Regions from separate parts of the Azospirillum sp. VT-I1 genome, predicted to be linked through region 4. Evidence: riboswitches for the same ligand, from Rfam matches in the RefSeq annotation. Region 4 holds a riboswitch; each other region holds the start of a gene.
What was found. Region 4 has a riboswitch for thiamine pyrophosphate ahead of AB8P05_RS20545 (ABC transporter substrate-binding protein). Riboswitches for the same ligand answer to the same signal wherever they lie in the genome.
Positions count from the first base shown of each region.

Region 1: linked by a shared signal. The riboswitch ahead of AB8P05_RS01870 (ABC transporter ATP-binding protein) and the one ahead of AB8P05_RS20545 (ABC transporter substrate-binding protein) in region 4 are both predicted to bind thiamine pyrophosphate.
Region 2: linked by a shared signal. The riboswitch ahead of AB8P05_RS17020 (LuxE/PaaK family acyltransferase) and the one ahead of AB8P05_RS20545 (ABC transporter substrate-binding protein) in region 4 are both predicted to bind thiamine pyrophosphate.
Region 3: linked by a shared signal. The riboswitch ahead of thiC (phosphomethylpyrimidine synthase ThiC) and the one ahead of AB8P05_RS20545 (ABC transporter substrate-binding protein) in region 4 are both predicted to bind thiamine pyrophosphate.

Region 1 is NZ_CP168800.1:388,652-394,389, reverse strand. Features, by position in the region: gene AB8P05_RS01895 (hypothetical protein) at 1-61, shown strand, start outside; gene AB8P05_RS01890 (hypothetical protein) at 33-821, shown strand; gene AB8P05_RS01885 (hypothetical protein) at 893-1,450, opposite strand; gene AB8P05_RS01880 (hypothetical protein) at 1,447-2,082, opposite strand; gene AB8P05_RS01875 (acetoin utilization protein AcuC) at 2,232-3,461, opposite strand; TPP riboswitch at 3,485-3,592, shown strand; gene AB8P05_RS01870 (ABC transporter ATP-binding protein) at 3,678-4,394, shown strand; gene AB8P05_RS01865 (ABC transporter permease) at 4,391-5,158, shown strand; gene AB8P05_RS01860 (ABC transporter substrate-binding protein) at 5,175-5,738, shown strand, end outside.
Region 2 is NZ_CP168802.1:668,358-674,095, reverse strand. Features, by position in the region: gene AB8P05_RS17030 (ABC transporter ATP-binding protein) at 1-165, opposite strand, end outside; gene AB8P05_RS17025 (acyl-CoA reductase) at 155-1,630, opposite strand; gene AB8P05_RS17020 (LuxE/PaaK family acyltransferase) at 1,645-2,748, opposite strand; TPP riboswitch at 2,861-2,993, opposite strand; gene AB8P05_RS17015 (AraC family transcriptional regulator) at 3,111-4,055, opposite strand; gene AB8P05_RS17010 (SDR family oxidoreductase) at 4,154-4,897, shown strand; gene AB8P05_RS17005 (hypothetical protein) at 5,068-5,610, shown strand.
Region 3 is NZ_CP168800.1:2,417,279-2,423,016, forward strand. Features, by position in the region: gene AB8P05_RS11615 (cation:proton antiporter domain-containing protein) at 1-183, shown strand, start outside; gene argB (acetylglutamate kinase) at 266-1,165, shown strand; gene AB8P05_RS11625 (hypothetical protein) at 1,185-1,472, shown strand; gene AB8P05_RS11630 (magnesium transporter CorA family protein) at 1,514-2,497, shown strand; TPP riboswitch at 2,578-2,710, shown strand; gene thiC (phosphomethylpyrimidine synthase ThiC) at 2,844-4,568, shown strand; partial or broken gene greB (transcription elongation factor GreB) at 4,785-5,335, opposite strand; gene AB8P05_RS11645 (Rne/Rng family ribonuclease) at 5,436-5,738, opposite strand, start outside.
Region 4 is NZ_CP168803.1:421,346-427,083, reverse strand. Features, by position in the region: gene AB8P05_RS20555 (branched-chain amino acid ABC transporter ATP-binding protein/permease) at 1-587, opposite strand, end outside; gene AB8P05_RS20550 (branched-chain amino acid ABC transporter permease) at 724-1,596, opposite strand; gene AB8P05_RS20545 (ABC transporter substrate-binding protein) at 1,601-2,737, opposite strand; TPP riboswitch at 2,810-2,924, opposite strand; gene AB8P05_RS20540 (DMT family transporter) at 2,958-3,872, opposite strand; gene AB8P05_RS20535 ((2Fe-2S) ferredoxin domain-containing protein) at 4,144-4,476, opposite strand; gene AB8P05_RS20530 (ABC transporter permease) at 4,662-5,738, shown strand, end outside.

The sequences.
Region 1 (5,738 bases), on a different replicon from region 4:
ACTCAACAAACGTAGACTGGAAAGGCGATCGCATGCTGGGCACGATCTTCGTCCTCAATGACCGCGGCGGCGTCGGCAAGACGCTGCTGTCCCATCACCTGATGGCGACCGCCATGCTGGAAGGCCTGCAGCTGAAGGTCGTCGAGTACGAGGTGAACGAGCGTCTCGCCCGCCTGTTCGGCCCGGACGTGGTCGAACACCGCCGCATCACCCAGGATTTCATGAACATGATGGGGTCGGGCGACGGCTTCTACGAGTTCTGGGACCTGATCGGGCCGGAGCTGCAGCGCGGCGGCCGCCTGTATGATTTCGGCGGCAACATCTCGCAGTGGTTCTTCAACTGGGCCGAGGTGTCGGGCTTCGACTATTACGTCGGCGACGGCGAGCGGCTGACCTTCATGGTGCCGGTGACCGTCGACCTCGCCTCGCTGTCCACCGGCATGACCACGCTGGAGCGTGTGGCGACCATCGCGCCGAAGGCCAAGCGCGTCCTGGTGGAGAACGGCTTCTCCGGCCCCTTCTCGCAGCTGGAGGACAGCCAGTACGCCCGCCGCAAGGCCGAGATGGTGGAGCGCGAGGGGCTGCAGGTCATCTCCATGTCGCCCTGCACCGCCCCGGCCTGGGCACGCCTGACCGGCCACCGGCTGGATCAGGTGGCGACCATGACCCGCGAGGATCTGGTGAAGCTGGGCATGACCCCGCCCGTCGCCTCCCGCTCGCTCATCATCATCCATGAATGGCTGCGCAACATGCGCCAGGCGCTGTCGCCCTACCTGCACGACGCCTTCCGCCAAACCCCGGCGACCGCCAAGGCGCGCTGAGCTTCCGGCCCGGCCGGCCAGCCCTTCGAAGCCCTTCTTCCCCTGCGGAAGAAGGGCTTTTCTCTTGCCGGTCAGGCCGCCGCGTTGCGGGCGGCGTTTGCGCTGTAGAGGTCTTCCTTCACCGCCGCCACCGACTTCACCTGATAGCCGGGGCGGGCGCTGAAGCGCCGGCTGGCGCGTTCGGCCGCCTCGCGTTCCGACTCCGCCCAAACCAGGTAATCGCGCCCGCGCGCCCATTCGACGGCCAGCGGGTGGGCGGCGTCGATCTCGCCGATCTGCTGGTTCACCACGGTGACCAGCCATTCCTTGTCGCCGGGGTTGCGGCGGTCGGTCAGGATCAGGATTTGCGGGCGGCGGCGGCTCTGCACCTCGGTCAGGCGTTGCTGCACCTCGACCTGCTTCTTGCGCAGTTCCACCATGTCGCGGACCAGTTCCTCGATCTCGCCGTGGAGGTTCTCCTCCTCCCGGTGCAGGCGATGGATGGTCGCATCCAGCTTGTCCAGCGTGCCGCGGACACCGCGGACGCGCTGCCGGGTCTGCGACACCCGCTGCTCCACCGACAGCAGCACGTTGCCGAGCCATGCGCCGATGGCGACGATGCCCAGGACGATGATGAAGTTGATCATCATGTCGCGGCACCGGACGTGACGGCGGACGCCTTGGCCCGCGCCGTCGCCGGGGGCTGGGGCACGCCGCCCTTCGCACCCCCGCCCTTCGCCCCGCCGCTCCGCACGTCGCCGCGCATGAACGACTTCTGGAAGCCCAGCTTGAAGGGAAAGGCGACGTCGACCATCTGCTTCGCCTCGTCGAAGCTGGAGGCCCACACTTCCGCCACGTTGGCGCAGCGCCAGATCTGGTTGACCGGACCGCGCTCGCCGGCAGCCCTTGCGGCGGCAGATGCCTTCTCCTGCGTGACGGTCGCGACGAACTTCATCAGGCCGGCCTGGGGATCGCCGACCTCATGCACGAACAGCGGCGGCTGTTCCGCCAGTTCCCTGATCTGCTTTTCCGCCTTGCGGATGTCGCTTTCCAGCCTTGCGCGCTCGGACGACTGGCTGTTGCGGCGCTGGACCAGATGGTTGACGCGGTTCTGCAGCTCGTGCGCCTCGGCATGCAGCACATAGACGCGGTTCTCGATCTGCTCCAGCCCGCTGCTCTTTTCCAGAATGTTCGGCAGGAAATCCTTCAGCATCATGGCGACCGGAACGGCGGCCAGCATGATGATGACGATGGCGATCAGGAACAGCGTCGTGTTCGACATCCGCCCGCCCGTTCTCCTCCCGAAACCCGCAGTGCCCGACCGGCCGGAATCGGAGGGATCGGCACAAATGCGGAGTTTCAAGGATCAACGAACAATCCAACCCCGTCAACGAATCGTCGCGGCTTCGTTCGATATTCGTCAGAAATGAGTCAGGATACCGCCATTTCCGCCACCCGCTTCACCGCATCGCGCACCGGCCCCGGCCGGCGTTCGTCCGCCAAAGTCGTGAACCAGTGCTCCGGCGGGTTGCGGCCGGCGGCGCGGTTCCAGGTGATGGCGCGCAGCACCCCCTCCGCCTCCGCCGTCGGCGGCACGGCGGGGTCGATCCCGTTCATCACCGCCCAGATCCCGGTCCAGCAACGCCCGACCGACCAGGGGTTATAGCCGCCGCCGCCGACCACCAGCACCCGCGGTGCCAGCGGCAGCAGGGCGGCCACCGCTTCCCACAGCGCATGGTTGGACAGCTCCAGCCGGCTCAAGGGATCCTCGGCCAGGGCGTCGGCGCCGGTCTGGATCACCATCGCCTGCGGACGGAAGGCACGGGCCAGCGGCAGCACTGCCGCCTCCATCACATGCTCCATCTCGCTGTCATTGAAGCCCGGCGGGACCGGCAGGTTGCGGGCCAAGCCGCCGGCGCGGTCCTCCGCCTTACCGGTATAGGGCCAGCGCCCGTCCTCGTGGATGGAGATGGTCAGCACCCGGTCGTCGTCGGCGAACGCCTCCTCCACCCCGTCGCCATGGTGGGCGTCGAGATCGACATAGAGAACCCGCTCCAGCCCATGGTCGAGCAGTTCGAGGATGCCCAGCACCGGCGCGTTGAAATAGCAGAAGCCGCTGGCCCGGTCGCGGCGCGCATGGTGGGTGCCGGCGGCCGGCGCATACACGAGGCCGGCCGGCCGGTCGCCCAGAATCCGCGCCGCCTGCAGGGCCGACCCGCTGCTGTGGGCCGGCCGCCGGTACATCTCGGCAAAGACGGGGTTCTCCAGCTTGCCCAGATTGTGGCGGGCCGCCGTCGCCTCGTCCACCCGCTGCTCCGCCTCCGCCCGCTTCAGCGCGGCGATGTAGTCCGCGGTGTGGAAACGCGCCAGTTCGCGTTCGCTCGCCACATGGGTGTCGAGATAGACCTCGTCGGGCAGCCACCCCATGGCGCGGCTGAGGTCGATGACGGTCGAAACGCGCGGGATCGCCAGCGGATGCTTCGGGCCATAGGTCGAGCCGCGATAGATCTCGCCGCCGATGAACAGAGGGGTGCGGAGAGGCGTGGTCAGGGGATGATCTCCATCGGTCCCGCCAGAAACTAGGCGGAGCCGCGCGCCGGTCAAGCGCCGCCCCGCCGCTTCCACGCTCCGCAAGCCGCCACCGGCAATGCTTGCGGTCACGGATCGTCCGCGCTTATAGTCGCGGCCTTCACTGGGGGAGCCGATGGGCGGCTGAGAGGTCCCGTTGCGGGACGACCCCTGGAACCTGATCCGGTTCATGCCGGCGTAGGGATCAGTGATGGCTGCCTGCAAGCGCACCCTATCCGCCATACCGCCATGCTCGCGCCCAGGCTTGCGACCAGTCTCGCTTAAGGCCCGGCGATGACGCCGCTTTCGGTGACCGTCTCGCGTGCGCGGCTGACCTTCGGCGGCACGCTGCTGTTTTCCGACCTGACGCTGGAGCTGCCGCCGGGGCGGACCACCTGCCTGCTGGGGCCGAGCGGCGTCGGCAAGACCACGCTGCTGCGCATCCTCGCCGGGCTGGCGGAGCCGGAGCCGCCGACCACCGTCACCACCGGCGACGGGCTGCCGCTCGCCGGCCGCATCGCCTACATGGCGCAGCAGGACCTGCTGCTGCCCTGGCTGACCGTTCTGGACAATGTCCTGCTGGGCGACCGGCTGCGCCACCGCCGACCCGATGCCGCGCGGGTGGAGCGCGCCAGAGCGCTGCTCGGCCGCGTTGGGCTGGCGGGACGGGAGCGCGACCGCCCGGCCGCCCTGTCCGGCGGACAGCGGCAGCGGGTGGCGCTGGCCCGCACGCTGATGGAGGACAAGCCGCTGGTCCTGATGGACGAGCCCTTCTCCGCGCTCGATGCCATCACCCGCCTGAGGCTGCAGGAGACGGCGGCGGAGACGCTGGCCGGCCGCACCGTCCTGATGGTCACCCACGACCCGCTGGAGGCCCTGCGCATCGGCGACCGCCTGCATGTGATGACCGGCCGCCCCGCGATCATGGGGCCGGCGCTGGAGCCGTCCGGCCCGGTGCCGCGCCGGGTGGACGACCCCGGATTGCTGGCGCTGCAGGCGGAGCTGTTGCGGAGGCTGGCGGAATGAGGGCGCTGCTGCGCGCCTTGGTGACGCTCGCGGTGCTGGTCGCCGGCTGGCAGGCGCTGGTCTGGGCCACCGGCCTGCCGCGCTACCTGCTGCCCGGTCCGCTGGCCGTGGCGGACGCGATGCGGCGGCAGGCGCCGCTGCTGTGGAGCCATGGACTGACGACGCTGACCGAGATTCTGATCGGGCTGGTGGCCGGCGTGGCCCTGGGCGGCGTCAGCGCGCTGCTGCTGGCGCGGTTCCGCACGGCGCGGCGCTGGCTGATGCCGCTGCTGCTGGTCAGCCAGGCGATTCCGGTCTTCGCGCTGGCGCCGCTGCTGGTGCTTTGGCTGGGCTACGGCATGGCGTCCAAGATCGCCATGGCGGTGCTGGTCATCTATTTCCCGGTGACGACGGCGCTGTTCGACGGTCTGCGCCGCACCGATCCCGGCTGGCTCGACCTTGCCCGCACCATGGGCGCCTCGCCCGCCGCCATCCTGTGGCGCATCCGCCTGCCCGCCGCCCTGCCCGCCTTCTGGTCGGGCGTTCGGGTGGCCGCAGCTGTCGCGCCCATCGGTGCGGTGATCGGCGAGTGGGTGGGGTCGTCCTCCGGCCTCGGCTACCTGATGCTGCACGCCAACGCCCGCATGCAGATCGACCTTCTGTTCGCCGCCGTGCTGGTGCTGGGGCTGTTCGCGGTGACGCTCTATGCCGCCGTCGATGCGCTGGCCCGCCGCGCCCTGCCCTGGCAACCCGATACGCAACCGGCCGAAGACGCCAATCCTTGAAGGGGAGAGAGATCCGATGAAGCACCTGTTCGCCGCCGGCCTGATGGCGGCCGGCCTGATGACCGCGCTTCCGGCGCTGGCCCAGGACAAGCTGTCCGTGATGCTGGACTGGTTCGTCAACCCGGACCATGCGCCGCTGGTGGTGGCGCAGGAGAAGGGCTTCTTCAAGGATGCCGGGCTGGAGGTGACGCTGACCGCCCCGGCCGACCCCAACGATCCGCCGAAGCTGGTCGCCGCTGGCGGCGCCGACCTTGCCGTGTCGTACCAGCCGCAGCTGATCCTGCAGGTGGCCGAAGGGCTGCCGCTGGTCCGCGTCGGCACGCTGGTGTCCACCCCGCTGAACTCCGTCGTCGTGCTGCGCGACGGGCCGGTGAAGACGCTGAAGGACCTGAAGGGCCGCAAGATCGGCTTCTCCATCGCCGGCTTCGAGGATGCGCTGCTGGGGGCCATGCTGGAGAAGCAGGGGCTGAGCCTGAAGGACGTGGAGCTGGTGAACGTCAACTTCTCGCTGTCGCCGGCGCTGCTGTCGGGGCAGGTCGATGCGGTGGTCGGCGCCTTCCGGAACTTCGAACTGAACCAG
Region 2 (5,738 bases), on a different replicon from region 4:
GGCGGCCAGCTTCAGCAGCGTGGTCTTGCCGCAGCCGCTGCGCCCCAGCAGGCAGTGGACCGCGCCGCGGCCGACCGTCCAGTCGACGCCGTCGACGATGGCCGCACCGCCGTAATCGAAGCGTACGCCCTCGAAGCTCAGGAAGGCCGGCGGGTCAGTCGGCATAGCGGGCCAACCCCTCCGCCAGCGCTTCCGCAGACCGTTCGATCTCCGTCACCGTAACCAGATCCAGCAGGTTAAACCGGCCATCATGGTGCCAGCCCGCCTCCGGCGCGGTCATGCCGCCCAAGGCACAAAGCCGCGTCACCCCCGCCGCTCCCAGCGGTCCGGCGAGCCGGAACAGCTCCTCCGGCTGTGCCGCGATGCCGGCGGTCTGCAGCACGGCACGGTGCGCGGCGACGCGGCCCGCCACCTCCGCCAGATCGTCCACCGCGACCACGGAAATCGTCCGGTTCAGCGCGGTCGGCGCCAGCCCGTCCGGCGCGTCGGTGCAGGACACGCACCAGCCGCCCGCCGGATCGGACAGCAGCATATGGCCGGGATCGTCCAGGCCGCGCATCGCCTGCCCGTCGCGCCAGCCGGCGACCTCCCCGGCCTCCGCCATCGACAGGGCGCGGCGCGGGTGCTTGCGCGCTTGCACCGCGAGTTCCTGGGCGAGCATGGCGGCGAAATCCTGCGGCGACAGCCGGCCGCCGCGCTCGACGAACAGGGTCTGCGGCGAATAGCAGCCCTGCTGGTCGTAGCGGGCGATGTCGTGGGCGGCCAGCCGCGCCGTCTCCCCCGCCCGCCGCGGATCCAGCGCGGCGCGCGACACCAGCGCGAAGCTGATCTTGTGGCCGTAGGGCAGGAAGCGGGTGGTCACTGGCACCCGGTCGCGGATCGCCGCCAGCGCCGCGGTGCCGCCATAGGCGACCACCATGTCGGCCTGGGCCAGCCATGCCCGCTCCGCCGTCGCGTCGCCGCCCTTCCACCACACCACGGCCAGACACTCGCCCAGCCTGGGGTCGATCTCCGCCAGCAGCTGCGCGAACCAGCCCGCGAACAGCGGCTCGGCACTGGGCAGCTTGCCGACCGTGCCGGACTTGACCAGCAGGCCGGAGATCAGGCTCCACAAGGGCAGCCCCGGCACATTGCCCGCCCAGACATGCAGCAGCAGGTCGGGGCCGAAGGCGCGGGTGAAGCCGCCCTTGGGCGCCGGCTGGAACTCGTCCAGCACCTGCGGGTTGGCGAAATCCTCTGCCAGGAAGCGGCGCAACTCATGGGCGCGGAAGGTCTTCAGATAGCCGGTCAGCCCCAGCCTGACCATCTCTGCGTCATAGCCGGTGACGATGGGCAGCAGCCGCTCAGCCCGGCGGCGCCACGGGTCCTCGCGGTCGAGAAGCCGTTGGATCGCCGCGTCGATCACCGCGACGATGTGCGCCGTTGGCAGCGTCTTCAGATAGCCGCGCGCCGCCGCCCGGACCGTCGCCGCAACCTGCTCCACCTGCCCGGAATCCAGCACCGGCACCGCCACGCGCAGCGCCGCATCGCCCGACCCGAAGGTCAGCACGCGCCGCTCCACCGCATCCGGCGGCAGGCCGGGCAGATGTCCGGCCAGTTCCAGGCGGGACGGATCGTCGCCGAAGGCCAAGGCCGCGCTCCCCCTCAACCGCGCGCAGCGGCGAGGAAATCCTCCACCGCCAGCGAGCAGCCCTTGGCCTGCGCCCCGGCGACACGGCCCAGCAGGCGGAAGCCGCCCTCCTCCAGGATGCCGGCGTCCTCGGTCAGGATGGCGGCGACGGAGTTGACGTGGGCCAGGTCATGGTGCACCAGCACGCCCATGCTGCCGGCGGGAACATCGCGCCCGGACAAGGGATCGACGACGCGGCTTCGGATCCAATGCGGGCCGGATTTCAGCGACGGGCAGACAGCATTGCCGTCGTCGTAGAACTGGGTGCTCAGCTCCGTCATGCCGTACATGTTGATGCAGCGCTCGCGCGGCACGCCGAAGAAGGCTGCAAGCTGCCCATAGAACTCGTCCGGCTCCAGTTCCCGCGACTGGCCCTTGAAGCCGCCGGTGTCGAGGATGCGGCTCCCCTCCGGCAGAGCAAAGCGGCGGCCGTCGCGCGCCATCGCGTCCATCAGATGCACGAAGCCGTAGCTGGCGCCCAACAAGGCGAAGGGCTCCCCTGAGCGTTCGGCGGCGGACAGCCGGTCATAGAGCCCGGCGGTGTCGATGCCCGCTTCCCCGATCCAATGGCGGCTGTCCGGCGTACCGCATTCCGCCCGCGCCAGCTCCAGATAATGGGCGAGCGAGGAGTTCGGCATTGCCGTCTCGGTTGGGAACAGGATGCCCATCGCCATCCGCTCCGCGCCCGCCCCTGCACCCTGCATGAAGCGACGGCGGAAGTTGAGCAGCATGGACCGGTCGTAGACCGCCAGGGTCGTGTGGTGGATCTGGCCGCGGATGCCGCCCTTGGTCGTGCCGCTGGTCATGAAGATGCGGGCGGACTCCTCCGCCGGGCGGCAGCTGAGCGTCAGGTCCTTGAAGGCGTTGATCGGCACCGCCGGGACGTCGCGCCAGCTCTTCACCCCGCGCGGCGTCCGGCCGCGCTGCATGGCGAAGCGGCGGTAAGGCTGGTTGTGCTCGAACTGGTGGGCGAAGACCGCCAGCGCCAGGGCGTTGAATGCGTCGTCGGCCGCGGCCCCGCTTCCGATGTCGGCCTCCATGAAGGCCAGGACCTTGTCGTAGATCACGCTGTCGTAGATCGCGCTCACGGCCACACTCCCCGCCCCGTTTTCTCCAAGCGGCACCGACCGATGGAGCAGCAAACGAATCCGGGACAAGCCTGTGGGGTATGGATCAGCGCGTCGGCCGCGAAGGCCTTCTCGTCCCGCATCCCTACGCCGGCATGACCCGGATCAGGTTCGAAGGGTTGCCGCGTCGCCCGGACGTGAAGGACCGGGCCGGCGGGTGTCTCAGCCTCCTTGACGAGGCTCCCCTGGGAACGGGACGGAGCCTAGAAGACCATCGCGCCGTCTGTCAACGACGGGGATGCCGGCTTTGCGGAGGGCGGAAAGGGCGGCTGTTCCACGACACACCGCCGCGCACAGCGGGCATGGCGGCGGCGTCACGCCGCCGTGCCGGTCCTCGCAGGTTCGGAGATCGCCGTTTCCTCCTCCTGCAGGCGTGCATACACAGTCGGCGGAACCCCGACATGGCGGGCGAAGGCGACGCTGAATGTGCTGGCGGAACTGTAACCGACACGCTCCGCGATGTCGGCGATGCCGCCATCCCGCCGGCGGAGCATATCCTTCGCCAGCGCCATCCGCCATTGGAGCAGGTATTCCATCGGCGCGACGCCCACCGCCTGCCGGAACCGCTCGAAGAAGGTGGATCGCGACAGCGCGGCTTCCTTCGCCAACTGCGCGACCGTCCAGGGCAAGGCCGGGTGCCCGTGGATATGCCGCAGGGCCACCGCAAGGCGGTCGTCACCCAGCCCGCGCAGCAGACCCGGCGACCCGGCGGACAGCATCGTGGAGCGCAGCGCCTCGATCAGCAGAACCTCAAGCAGGCGCGCCAGGATGACGTCGCGCGCCGGCCGCTGCGCACGTGACTCCTCGTTCACCAACTGCACCAGTGTGCTCAGCCGCTTCTCTCCACGGACATGAACCAGTTGCGGAAGCAGCGACACCAGCAGGGACGCATCGGGCGAACCGAATGCGCAGTAGCCGACAAGATTGCGCACCTCCGGCGGGCGATCGGCACTGCCGAGCAGGAATTCTCCCGGCCGCACTTCGACCGGAACGGTGTCGGCCGCTCCCGGAGGCATCGGTTCGATGCTCGACACCGTGAACTCGCAGGCCGCCGGGATCAGCACGAAGTCGTCCGTCTCAAGGAGGATGGGATCGTCGTTGCCGACACTCAAGCGGCACGAGCCGTCGAGAACCACGCAGTAGAACGGGCGTCGGGCCTCCGTGCGCCGGACCCGCCAGGACCCGGCCCCGCGGGTGAGCTTTGAGAATGAGGCGCTCGGCCGAAGCAGGCCGACCACCTGCGCCAAGGGGTCGATCACTTTCGGACTCCTGCAAACGAATTCCGGATTTCTGATTGTAGATCGTCCAGGCACCGCGCTCTATCCTCCGCTTCGCATTCAGCGACAGGAGCCATCCCATGAAGACCATTCTCATCACCGGCTGTTCATCCGGCTTCGGCCTGGAAACCGCCCGCCATTTTCTCGACCGCGACTGGACGGTGATCGCCACCATGCGCACCCCGACCGGGGATATCCTTCCCAACTCGGAGCGTCTGCGCATCCTCCGCCTCGACGTCACCGATGCGGACGGCATCCGGCAGGCGGTGGAGGAGGCGGGCCCGGTCGACGTGCTGGTCAACAACGCCGGCATCGGATTGCTGAGCGCCCTGGAAGGGGTGACGATGGATGCCGTGCGCGGGATTTTCGCCACGAACACCTTCGGCACCATGGCGATGACACAGGCCATGCTGCCCCAGTTCAGGGCGCGGAGGTCGGGCGTCATCGTCAATGTCACCTCCAGCGTGACCCTGAAGCCGCTGCATCTGCTCTCGGTCTACACGGCAAGCAAAGCGGCGGTGAACGCCTTCACGGAGTCCCTGGCCCTGGAACTGGAGCCGTTCAACATACGGACGCATCTCGTGCTTCCGGGCCGGGCGCCGGACACGTCCTTCAGCGCCAGTGCACGGGCCCGCATGCAGGGCGGCATTCCGGAAGCCTATGCACCGCTGGCCGAAAGCGTTTTCGCCGCCTGGCAGCAGCCCGGCCCGGTCACCCATGCCTCTGATGTGGCGGAGGCGGTCTGGCGCGCGGCGAACGATCCGTCCTGCCCGATGCGCCTTGCAGCCGGTGCCGATGCGGTGGCGCTCGCATCATCCCGGTGACCGGGCCGGCGTCGTCCATCCGCACGGCCAGGGCGCGCAGGCCGGAGGGCCGCGATGGACAAAAGCAGGAAGAGTGTGGAGCGGCTCACATCCCGGAATCCGGGGCTTGGGTAGGGTCTGTCCATCGGCAACACGCCGCATCCCGCGGCCCCGAGACAGGAGACCAGATCATGATCCGCACCTCCCTGCTGACCGGCTTCGCTTCGCTCGCCCTGTTCGCCGCCCCGGCGATGGCCCAGAACATCTCCGACATCTCCAACACCGCGGCCGGGATCGGCAACACCGCCAACCAGAGCGCGCTGGTCATGCAGAAGTCCAAGGGTCCCTTCGCCGGTCCGAACGTCGCCACCGTCTCCAACCTCGCCGCCGGCATCGGCAACACCGCCAACCAGGACGCCTTCGTGAAGCAGCGGAGCGGCGGCGTGTTCAGCGGCGGGTCGATGGCGACGGTCGGCAACACCGCCGCGGGCATCGGCAACCTCGCCGGCCAGAGGGCGACGGTGATGCAGAAGAGCGGCGGCCTGTTGAGCGGCGGCTCGGTCGCCAATATCGGCAACACGGCGGCCGGCATCGGCAACACCGCCCTGCAGCACGGCACCGTTCTCCAGCGCTCGGGCGGGCTGGTCGGTCCCTTCAACCACAGCTCCATGCAGAACCTGTCCGCCGGAACCGGCAACTGGGCGGGACAGAGCGCCCTCGTCAAGCAGCGCTGACCGCCTCCCCTCCTCCCGGCTTCCTCCCCTGACCTCGCTCCGGCCGGCTTCCGGCCGGAGCTTTTCTTTGTCCACGCGCTCCGGCCGGGCGCCTTCGGGAAAAAGCGCCGGCACCTGTGGGGCGCCTC
Region 3 (5,738 bases), on a different replicon from region 4:
GTGATCGTTCTGACCGTCCTGCTGGAGGCGGGGGTGCTGTCCGGCGCCTGCTTCTCGGCGATGGTGCTGATGGCGGTGGCGGTGACCGCGCTGACCCAGCCGATGACCCGGCTGGCCGGATGGTGGCGCCCGGCCGGCGCCGCATCGGCCGCAGCCGCGGGCGGGCGGAACGGGGGCATGTGACCGTTAAATTGCCCCCTAGGCAACCGGCCGGCCTTTCCGTTAAAGAAACCCGACCGTTCACCCCGACAAAGGGCATCCTCCCGTGCAGACTCCCACCCGTGACGAGTGGCTCGCCAAGGCCCGTACCCTGTCCGAAGCGCTGCCCTACATGCGCCGTTATGCCGGGAGCACCTTCGTCATCAAGTACGGCGGCCACGCCATGGGCGACGCCAGCCTGGCGGAGCTGTTCGCGCGCGACATCGTCCTGCTGAAGCAGGTCGGCATCAATCCGGTGGTCGTCCATGGCGGCGGTCCGCAGATCGGCCAGATGCTGGAGCGTCTGAAGATCAAGTCCAGCTTCATCGACGGCCTGCGCGTCACCGACAAGGAGACGGTCGAGGTGGTCGAGATGGTGCTGGCCGGCTCCATCAACAAGCAGATCGTCGCCGCCATCAACGGCGCCGGCGGCCGTGCCGTCGGCCTGTCGGGCAAGGACAGCAACCTGATCACCGCCCGCCGTCTGGAGCGTGTGCAGCGCGACCCCGACAGCAACATCGAGAAGGTGCTGGACCTGGGCTTCGTCGGCGAGCCGTACAAGGTCAACCCGCAGATCCTGCATGCGCTGGCCCAGTCGGACATCATCCCGGTCATCGCGCCGGTCGGCTTCGACGTGAATGGCGATACCTACAACATCAACGCCGACACGGCGGCCGGCGCGGTCGCGGCGGCGGTGAAGGCGGCGCGCTTTTTCCTGCTGACCGACGTCGCCGGCGTCCTCGACAAGGACAAGAAGCTGATCGAGAAGATGTCGCTGGAGGATGCCCACAAGGCCATCGCCGACGGCACCGCGTCCGGCGGCATGATCCCGAAGATCGAAACCTGCATCAGCGCGGTGGAGCAGGGCGTCGACGCCGCTGTTATCCTGGATGGCCGCGTGCCGCACGCGCTGCTGCTGGAGATCTTCACCGAGGGCGGCGCCGGCACCCTGATCGGCAAGGCCTGACGCAACAACGGGGGGACCGATGTCCGACCTGCGCAAGGATCTGCTCCGCCAGATGAAGGCCATCCGAGACCGGATGGACCCGAAGCTGGTGGAGCGTGCCAAGCTGGCGGCCTTGGGCAAGGTCCCCTACGACAGCGACGCGGCGAAGGAGGCGGTCGGCCATTTCCTGGACGCCAAGCGGGATGGCGGCGCCTTCCGCCGCAAGCTGGAACAGGCGCTGAAGGCGGAAGGCGGGACGCTGGACCTCGACACCGAAGGGAAGGCACCATCGCCGGTTAAGCCGCGGCGTGGCGGGCGGATGACCTAGGCGCTCCAGGAGCCGCCTCGAACCACGCAAGGAGCATTGCCTTGCTGCATGTCTTCGTCAATGACGGCGGTCTGCTGCGCTGGGCCAGGGAAGCCGCGGAGGGGGCGGAGCCGCTGCCCGAGGCGACCGTCTGGCTCGACCTGATCAACCCGACCGCCGAGGAACTGGCGCGGGCCGAGGCGCTGATCGGCGCCAGCCTGCCGACCCGCGAGCAGATGGCGGAGATCGAGGAATCGAGTCGCCTGCGCATCGCCGGTGGCGCCCTGACCATGACCGTCACCGCCCTGGTCTGGGCCGACACCGACGAACCGCGCATCGCCACCGTCAGCTTCGTGCTGGCCGGGCGCCGGCTGGTCACCATCCACGACATCGATCCCCAGCCGTTGCTGGCCTTCCGGCGCCGCGCCACCCATGGGCAGGTGCCGGCCTCCCGCGGGGAGCTGGTTCTGGCGGCGCTGGTCGACGGGATGGTCGACCGCACCTCCGCCGTGCTGCGGCGGACCGGGGTGGAATTGGACGTGCTGAACCGCCGCCACTTCCGTGGACGCAAGCTGCGCTCGCGCGGCGAAACGCTGGACGACGCCCAGACGCTGAAGCGCATCGGCCATGCCGGCCACCTGATCGGCAAGGCCCGCATCAGCCTGGCCAGCCTGTCCCGCATGACGGCGTTCCTGGCGCGCGGCGACGGCTGGAACTCCGGCAAGGCGACACGGCGCTGGGCCAAGACGACGCTGCAGGATCTGCGCGGGCTGGACCAGTATGCCCGCTTCCTGGCCGGCAAGGTCGCGCTGGCGCTGGACACCGCACTGGGCCAGATCAACGTGGAGCAGAACGAGATCGTCAAGATCGTGTCGGTCCTGACCGTCCTCTTGTTCCCGCCGACCCTGGTCGCCAGCATCGGCGGCATGAATTTCCACGAGATGCCGGGGACCGACTCGCCCTTCGGCTATCCCAGTGCCCTGGGCCTGATGCTGCTGTCGGCGCTGCTGCCGATGATCTATGTCCGTCTGAAGCGCTGGCTGTAGCGCCGCATCCACACAATGAGGTGGGCGGATCGTCCGCTGTTCTTTCCTTTTGACAGGGGCGGCCCGTCCCGGCAGGATGGGCGCCATTCCAGGGGGTCCCGACAGGGGGCTGAGATACCAACGGCCGGACGGCGCTAAGCGCAGCCGGCAGCGTGGTGACCCTTCGAACCTGATCCGGGTCATACCGGCGAAGGGAGGGACCTCGTGACGGGCCGATTCTCGCCCCGTCCGGCCGTATCGGCCCCCGCCGTGCCGGGGACTCATGCAGGGATACGGCCCGCACGAAGACACCGCACCTCCGTCCGCAGTCCCGGGTTTGTCCGCCCAACTCCGACGGAGAAACCCAATGCCCAAGGACTTCAACGAGACCGCCATCCGCATTTCGACCGGCCCGCTGCCGTCGTCGCGGAAAACCCATGTGCCGGGCACGCGCTATCCCGACCTGCGCGTCGCCATGCGCGAAATCGCCCTGTCCGGCGGCGAGCCGCCGCTGACCGTCTATGATGCCTCCGGACCCTACACCGACGAGACGGTGACCATCGACGTGCGCGCCGGGCTGGCCAAGCACCGCCGCGACTGGATCCTGGCCCGTGGCGACGTGGAGACGACAGAAAGCGGCGTGCTGCGCGCCAAGGGCGGCGGGACCGTCACGCAGATGGCGTATGCCCGCGCCGGCATCGTCACCGCGGAGATGGAATACATCGCCGTCCGCGAGAATCTCGGCCGTGCCGCGGCGCTGCCCGCTGCCCGCGACGGTGAGGATTTCGGCGCCGACATCCCCGACTTCATCACGCCGGAGTTCGTTCGCGACGAGGTGGCGCGCGGGCGGGCGATCATCCCGTCCAACGTCAACCACCCCGAGTCGGAGCCGATGATCATCGGCCGCAACTTCCTGACCAAGATCAACGCCAACATCGGCAACTCCGCCGTGACCTCCTCCATCGAGGAGGAGGTGGAGAAGATGGTCTGGGCGATCCGCTGGGGGGCCGACACGGTGATGGACCTGTCCACCGGCGCCGACATCCACCAGACCCGCGAATGGATCCTGCGCAACTCCCCGGTGCCCATCGGCACGGTGCCGATCTATCAGGCTTTGGAGAAGGTGAAGGGCAGGGCCGAGGATCTGACCTGGGAGCTGTTCCGCGACACGCTGATCGAACAGGCGGAGCAGGGCGTCGATTACTTCACCATCCATGCCGGGCTGCGGCTGGCCCACATCCCGCTGACCGCGAAGCGGGTGACCGGCATCGTCTCCCGCGGCGGCTCGATCATCGCCAAATGGTGTCTGGCCCATCACCGCGAGAACTTCCTCTACGACCATTTCGCCGACATCGTCGAGATCTGCCGCGCCTATGACGTGGCGCTGTCGATGGGTGATGGTCTGCGGCCGGGCAGCCAGGCCGACGCCAACGACGCCGCCCAGTTCGCCGAACTGGAGACGCTGGGCGAACTGACGAAGATTGCCTGGGCGCGCGACGTGCAGGTGATGATCGAGGGGCCGGGCCATGTGCCGATGCACAAGATCAAGCACAATGTCGAGAAGCAGCTGGCGCTGTGCGGCGAAGCGCCCTTCTACACGCTGGGGCCGCTGGTGACCGACATCGCGCCGGGCTACGACCACATCACCAGCGCCATCGGTGCGGCGATGATCGGCTGGTTCGGCACGGCGATGCTCTGCTACGTCACGCCGAAGGAGCATCTGGGCCTGCCCGACCGCGACGACGTGAAGGCCGGCGTCATCGCCTACAAGATCGCCGCCCATGCCGCCGACCTCGCGAAGGGCCACCCGGCGGCCCGGCTGCGCGACGACGCCATGTCGCGTGCCCGCTTCTCCTTCCGCTGGCGCGACCAGTTCGCCCTGTCGCTCGACCCCGACACGGCGATGGCCTACCACGACGAGACCCTGCCGGCCGAAGGGGCCAAGACCGCGCATTTCTGTTCGATGTGCGGGCCGAAATTCTGTTCGATGAAGATCACGCAGGAGATCCGCGACGCCGCGGAGTCCGGCATGGCCGAGATGTCGCAGAAGTTCCGCGAGTCGGGCGGGGAGATTTACCAGCCGGCGGGGTGAGTGAGGGGTTGGCAGTGATGCCCCCTCCCTAACCCTCCCCGCTTCGCGGGAGAGGGAACTCCGCCGCTTCGCGATCAAGTCACGCCGACAAGCTTCCTGCCCCCTCTCCCGCGAAGCTCTCGCACCAACCTGTGGTTTGTGCTGACGCGGCAGGCGGACCTTTGGTCCGCCGAGAGCGGGGAGGGATGGGGAGGGGGCACCCAAAGCAACCACCCCTCACCCCGCGTACCTGATCTCCAGCACCTCCACCTGCTCCATCCCCGCCGGCGTGCGCACGTCCACCAGATCGCCCTCCCGCGCCTTCAGCAGGGCGCGGGCGATGGGGAGATCCAGCTGACATGACCGCGGTCGGGATCGACCTCGTCGGCGCCGACGATGGTGATGGTGTTCTCCGCCCCGTCCTCGCGGGCATAGGTGACGGTGGCGCCGAAGAAGACCTGTTCGCGGTTCTTCTGGTCCTGCGGATTGACCACCACCGCCGATTCCAGCCGCTTGTTGAGGAAGCGGATGCGCCGGTCGATCTCGCGCAGGCGCTTCTTGCCGTAGAGATAATCGCCGTTCTCCGACCGGTCGCCGTTGCCGGCGGCCCAGGACACCACCTCCACCACCTTCGGCCGCTCCACCCGCAGCAGGTGGCGCAGCTCCTCCTGCATGCGCTGGAAGCCGGGCGGGGTCATGTAGTTCTTGAAGCCCTGCGGCAGCGGTGCCGGATCGTCCAGATCGTCGTCGTCCGGCGTGTCGTTCTCGCGGGTGAAGGCCTTGCTCATGGTCCGACCTGTCCTGTGGCAGGGAGATAACGTCCGGGAAAAGGAAAAGGCGCCTTGCGGCGCCTTTTCCCGTTCCAGAGCTTTAGACGGGCCGTTCGGCTTACCGCTTCCACCAGCCACGGCGCGGCTTGGCGGAGGCACCGCCGTCGCCGTTGGCGGCAGCCGGAGCCGGCTCCGGAGCAGCGTCCGGCGCGGGGGTCGGAGCCGGCTCGGACACCACCGGGGCGGCGGCGGGAGCGGCTTCGGCCGGAGCCTCGGCGGCAGCCTTGCGCTTGCGCGACGCCTTCTTGGCCGGAGCCTTCTCGGTCGCGACCTCCGCCGGAGCTTCCGCGGCGGCAGCGGCCTTGCGCTTGCGGCCCTTGGCCGGCGCTTCGGCAACCGCGGGTGCTGCGGCGGGAGCGGC
Region 4 (5,738 bases):
CCCAGCGTCCCCGCCGCCAGCGGATCGTCGCGGAGCATGGTCAGCGACCGCCCGAGCCGCCCGCGCGCCAGCCACCACCCGACCAGACCGCCCAGCGCCACCAGCCCCCAGACCAGCCCCGCCATCGGCAAGCCGCGCGGCACCGCCCAGCCGAACAGCACCACCCCCGGCACCCCTCCCAGCCCGTTGGACCCGCCGGTCAGCTCCGGCAGGTTGACCGCCAGCAGATGGAGGACCTGCGCGATGCCCAGCGTCGCCAGCGCGAAATAATGCGATTCCAGCCGCAGCACCGCCAGCCCGACCGGCAGCGCCAGCAGGAGCGGCACCAGCATCGACAGCGGGAAGGTTGCTTCGAATCCGAGGCCATAACGGCTGCCGAGGATGCCCGTCACATAGGCGCCGACGCCGAAGAAGGCGCCCTGCGCGAGCGACAAGGCGCCGCCGAGCCCGAAGACGATCTGGAACCCGAATGTCGCCAGCGCATAGACACCGGCGACGGTCAGGACGCGCAGGCCGTAGGGAGAGGCGAAGACGAGCGCGTAGACGAATAGAGCGAGGGCGCCGGCAAACAGCGCGACATTCTCCACCCCGACATAGCCCCCTCTCCCCCCGGGGAGAGGGTTGGGGTGAGGGGGTTCCGCCGGCCGAACGCCCGTCGCCGCGCGTCCCCTCACCCTGACCCTCTCCCCGGGGGGAGAGGGAATCTTCACCGGGGAAAGCGGGTCAACCACGGCGCCGCACCGCTTCGCCGAACAGCCCCTGCGGCCGCAGCACCAGGATCGCCAGCAGCGTCAGGTACAGCGCGCCCAATGCCACCGGGTAGGACAGCACCGACGACACCCCCACCTCGAACAGCGCGATCAGCAGCGCTCCCACCACCGCCCCCGGCACGGAGCCCCAGCCCCCGATGGTCACCGCGATGTAGGCCTTCAAAATCAGATCCCCGCCCGCGGTCGGCGTCACGAAATAGCGGTTGGCCAGCAGCAGCCCCGCCGCCCCGGCGCAGGCGGCGCCGATGGCGAAGGTCACCAGGATCATCGCGGTGACCGGCACGCCGCAGGCCCGCGCCATCTCCGGATCCTGCGCGGTGGCGCGCAGCCGCCGGCCCAACTGGGTACGGGCGAACACCCATTGCTGCGCCCCGATCAGCAGCGCCGCCACCCCGACGATGGCGAGCGACTGCTCCGGAACCGCCAGCCCGCCGATGTAGAGAATGGCGTCGCCGAACAGCGGCGGTGCGGCGCGCGGTTCCGGCCCGAACAGGATGGCCGCACCGTTCTGCAGGATGATGCCGATGGCGATGGTGCTGATGAAGACCGACACCGGCGGCCGCCGCCGCAAGGGAAGATAGGCCGCCAGCGCCAGCAGCAGCCCAAGCCCCGCCATCAGCGCCAGAACCACCGGCAGCAGGGCGATGCCCGGCAACGGGATCAGCGGCGCCAGCGCCACCGCCAGCAGCCCGCCGGCCATCACCAGATCGCCCTGGGCGAAATTCACCGCCGAGGTGGCGTTCAGCACCAGCACGAAGCCCAGCGCCACCAAGGCATAGGCCGCGCCCAGCGCCACCCCGTTGACCAGCAGTTGAAGCGCCGCCATCCGCTCACTTCGCCGCAAGCGCGGGGTCGTCGTACCGCTTCGCCAGCACCGGCACGCGGCTGGTCCCGTCATAGCAGACGATGACGGCGGAATGGGCCATGTTGCCCTTGCCGTCGGACTTGTAGGTCATGGCGAGGCCCTTGAAGCTCTCCGCCGACAGCGCCTTGGCGATGGCGTCCGGTGTCCGGGCGCCGGCCTTCACCGCTTCCAGCACCATGGTCATGCCGTCATACTGGCCGAGCGCGAAGGCGTCCGGCTCCTTGCCGAAGGCGGCGCGGTAGGCGTCGGTGAAGGCCTTCACCTCCGGCGTGTCGCCGGAAATGGGCGAGGCCGCGGTCTCGGCACAGACGCCCTTCAGCTCCGCCGGCTCCAGCAGGGCCGCAGTGCTCGGCTGATGCATGGCGGAACCGGCGACGATGGGCACCGCCACCCCGCTGGAGGCCGCCTGCCGCAGCAGCAGCGCCGTCGGGCCGGAATGCAGGTGCAGCACCAGCACGTCGGGCTTGGCGGCCAGCGCCTTGGTCAGCACCGGCAGCAGATCCTTGGCTGCGGGATCCACCCCCTCCTCGAAGACGGGCGTGACGCCCAGCGCCTTGAAGGCGGCGTCGAGATGCGTCTTGCCGCTCTGCCCATAGGCGGTGGTCTGGTAGATGACGGCGGGCTGACGCTTGCCCAACTCCTCCACCACATAGCGGGCGTGGGCGGCCTTGGTCACGGCGTCGCCGGGGAAGAAGCGGAAGACCCAGGGGTTGCCCTGCTCGGTGATCGACGCGGTGCCCGACACGGTGACCAGCGGCAGCTTCAGTTCCTGCGCCAAGGGCAGCATCGCCAGCATCTGGGTGCCGAGCATGCTGGCGGCGACCGCGCCGACCGTGCCGCGGCCGGCCGCGCGCTCCAGCGCCGTCACCGCCGCCTCGGGCGAGGTGCCGGTATCGACGACCTCCGACGCGATGGCGACGCCGGCCGGCGTCTGCTTCAGCGCCAGGACGGCACCGTTCCGCTGGCTGGTGCCCTCCAGCGACAGGAAGCCGGTCAGCGGCACCAGCACCGGGAAGGACAGCGTGTCGTCGGCGCGGACGGCGGACGACAGGCAGGAGGATGCGGCCAGCAGGCCGATCAGGAGGGGAAGCGCGCGCCGCATGACCGAAAACTCCTCAACACGCGCCGGCAACCGGGGCGACGCGGAGGAGACGGGGCGTTTTGCAGGCGATCCGTCGGGTTCCGGTCGGCTCCCTTCGCCGGCATGACCCGGATCAGGTTCGATGGGTGTTGTCTCAGCCCGCGCATCCGCCGATCCGGCATCCGCACGGGCACCCCAGCCGTGAACAGGCGGCGAGAGTGTCGCCGCCGGGCCCGTCCTGTCAAGAACCCAGCCGGCGGCGCGCCACCACGGTTTCACGATGCAGGATGTAGAGCCCGCTGCCGATGATGACCATGGCGCCAAGCAGCACCGGTGCGGTCGGCAGGTCGCCGAACACCATCCAGCCGAACAGGCTGGCCCAGACCATGCTGGTATATTCGAAGGGTGCCACCACCGCCGGCGGCGCGCGGCGGAAGGCCTGGGTCAGCAGCACCTGCGCCCCGGCGCCGATCGCGCCGACCAGCGCCATCAGTCCCAGCGCATAGGCGGTCGGCGCCGTCCAGACGGGGATCGTCAGCGCCCCGCTGACCACCGTCGTCGTCAACAGCAGATAGAGCACGATGGATGCGCTGGTCTCCGTCCGCGACAGACCGCGCACGGCCAAGGCGGCCAGCGCATAGAACAGGGCGGCGCACAGCCCGACCAGAACCGGCACCAGCGGCGCACCGGTGGACGGCTGCGCCATCACCACCACGCCGCCGAAGCCGACCACCACCGCCACCCAGCGGCGCCAGCCGACGGGTTCCCCCAGCAGCGGGGCGGACAGCGCGGTGATGAACAGCGGCCCGGCGAAGCTCAGCACATAGACGTCGGCCAACGGCAACTCGCGGAACGCATAGAAGAAGCATCCCATGGAGATCAGCCCGGCGAAGGCCCGCCAGACATGCCCCCAGGGCCGTCGCGTCCGCATCGCCGCGATCCCGCCGCCCCGCCACAGGGTGTAGCCGCCCACCAGCAGGAGGGCGACCAGCGAGCGCACGAACATCAGCTGCGGCACCGGGTAGTCGGCGGTCAGGAACTTGATGAGCGTGTCCATCGCCGCGAACAGCAGGATCGCGCCCAGGAAGCAGCCCACGGCATAGGGGACCGAATCGGCCTCGGCAGGCAGCAGGTCGGCGGTCTCGGCGTCGGTCATGGGATCGGTTCGGACGGGCAATGGCGGAGGTTGCCCACAATATGGGCAAATCCGCCCGCGTCCCAATGCCGCAACCGCAGGTCTGGTAGGCGTGGGGTTTGGCGGGGTTCAGGCGATGGATGCCCCCTCCCCATCCCTCCCCGCGTTCCGCGGGAGAGGGGGCAGGACGCTTGTCTAGAGCGGTTTCAATGCCGAAGCAGCGGCAGTCCCCTCTCCCGCGTCAGCGGGGAGGGTTAGGGAGGGGGCATCGCCGTCAGCACTCCCCCACCCCTCACCGCGTCAGCACCATCACCAGCCGCTCCACCGGCGTGTCCCCGACCAGATGCGACTCCACGATCTCGTCGATGTCCTCCGGCGTTTCCGGCCGGTACCAGATGCCCTCCGGATACACCACCATCAGCGGCCCGGCGGAACAGAAGCCGAGGCAGCCCGTCAGCGCCATCCCGACATCCGTCAGGCCCTTGCCCTGGATTTTCTGGTCCAGCCGCTGCCACAGCGGATGGGCGCCCTTGGCGGCGCAGCTGCCGCGCGGGTGGCCGGGCGGGCGCTGCTGGGCGCAGCAGAAGACGTGGTGGCGGAAGGTCGGCGGCAGGTCGAGCGGCATCGGGCATGCTCCATAACCATAATTTTCATATGGATAAGAAGCATGCCAGAATGCTGCGCTGCGGCAAGACTTTTATGACGCTTCCAAGTCCAGGCACCCGCTGGCTTTCCCACCTCAGGAAATGCTTGGTCAGCGGCGGGGTTGCCGGTTAAGAATCCCCGGCAGGGGCAATCCAGGAGACGCCGGTGCTGCTGAGCGGGTCGGGGAAGGGTCAGCCGGGCGCCGTGCCGGGCTGGGTCGGGTATGCGCTGCTGCCGGTTCTCAACCTCGTCGCGGCCTTCGTGCTGTCGGGGCTGGTGATCCTGGTGATCGGCGAGAATCCGGTGGACGTGCTGTCGCTGCTGGTGACGGAGGCTCTGGGATATCCGGAGGCCATCGGCTACACCCTCTACTACACCACCAGCTACATCTTCACCGGGCTGGCGGTGGCCATCGCCTTCCATTGCGGGCTGTTCAACATCGGCGGTGAGGGGCAGGCCTATCTGGGCGGGCTCGGCGCCGGGCTGGTGGCGCTGGCGCTGACCGGCTGGCCCTGGCCGGTGGTGGCGCTGCTGGCGATCCTGGCCTCGGCCCTGTTCGGCGCCGCCTGGGCCTTCATCCCGGCCTGGCTGCAGGCCAAGCGCGGCAGCCACATCGTCATCACGACGATCATGTTCAACTTCATCGCCGCGTCGATCATGACATGGCTGCTGGTGGACGTGCTGATCCGCCCCGGCAGCCAGTCGCCGGAAACCCGCGAGTTCGATCCCGGCGTCTGGCTGCCGTCGATGGACCGGGCGCTGGGCTGGCTCGGCATCACGATTCCGGCCTCGCCGCTGAACCTGTCCTTCCTGTGGGCGCTGGCCTGCTGCGTCCTGTTCCACCTGTTCCTGCGCCGGACCCGCTGGGGCTACGAGCTGCGCACGGTGGGCCGGAACGAGCGGGCGGCGGTCTATGCCGGCATCTCGCCGGCCCGCAACATCATCATCGCGATGCTGATCTCCGGCGCCCTGGCCGGCTTCGTGGGCGTGAACGAGATCCTGGGCGTGCAGCACCGGGTGATCCTGAACTTCACCGGCGGAGTCGGCTTCGTCGGCATCGCCGTGGCGCTGATGGGGCGCAACCACCCGGTCGGGATCATTCTGGCGGCCTTGCTGTTCGGGGTTCTGGCGCAGGGCGGCGGTCAGCTGTCCTTCGAATACCCCACGATCAACCGCGAGCTGGTGATGGTCATCCAGGGTCTGGTCATCCTGTTCGCCGGTGCGATGGAAAACCTGTTCAAG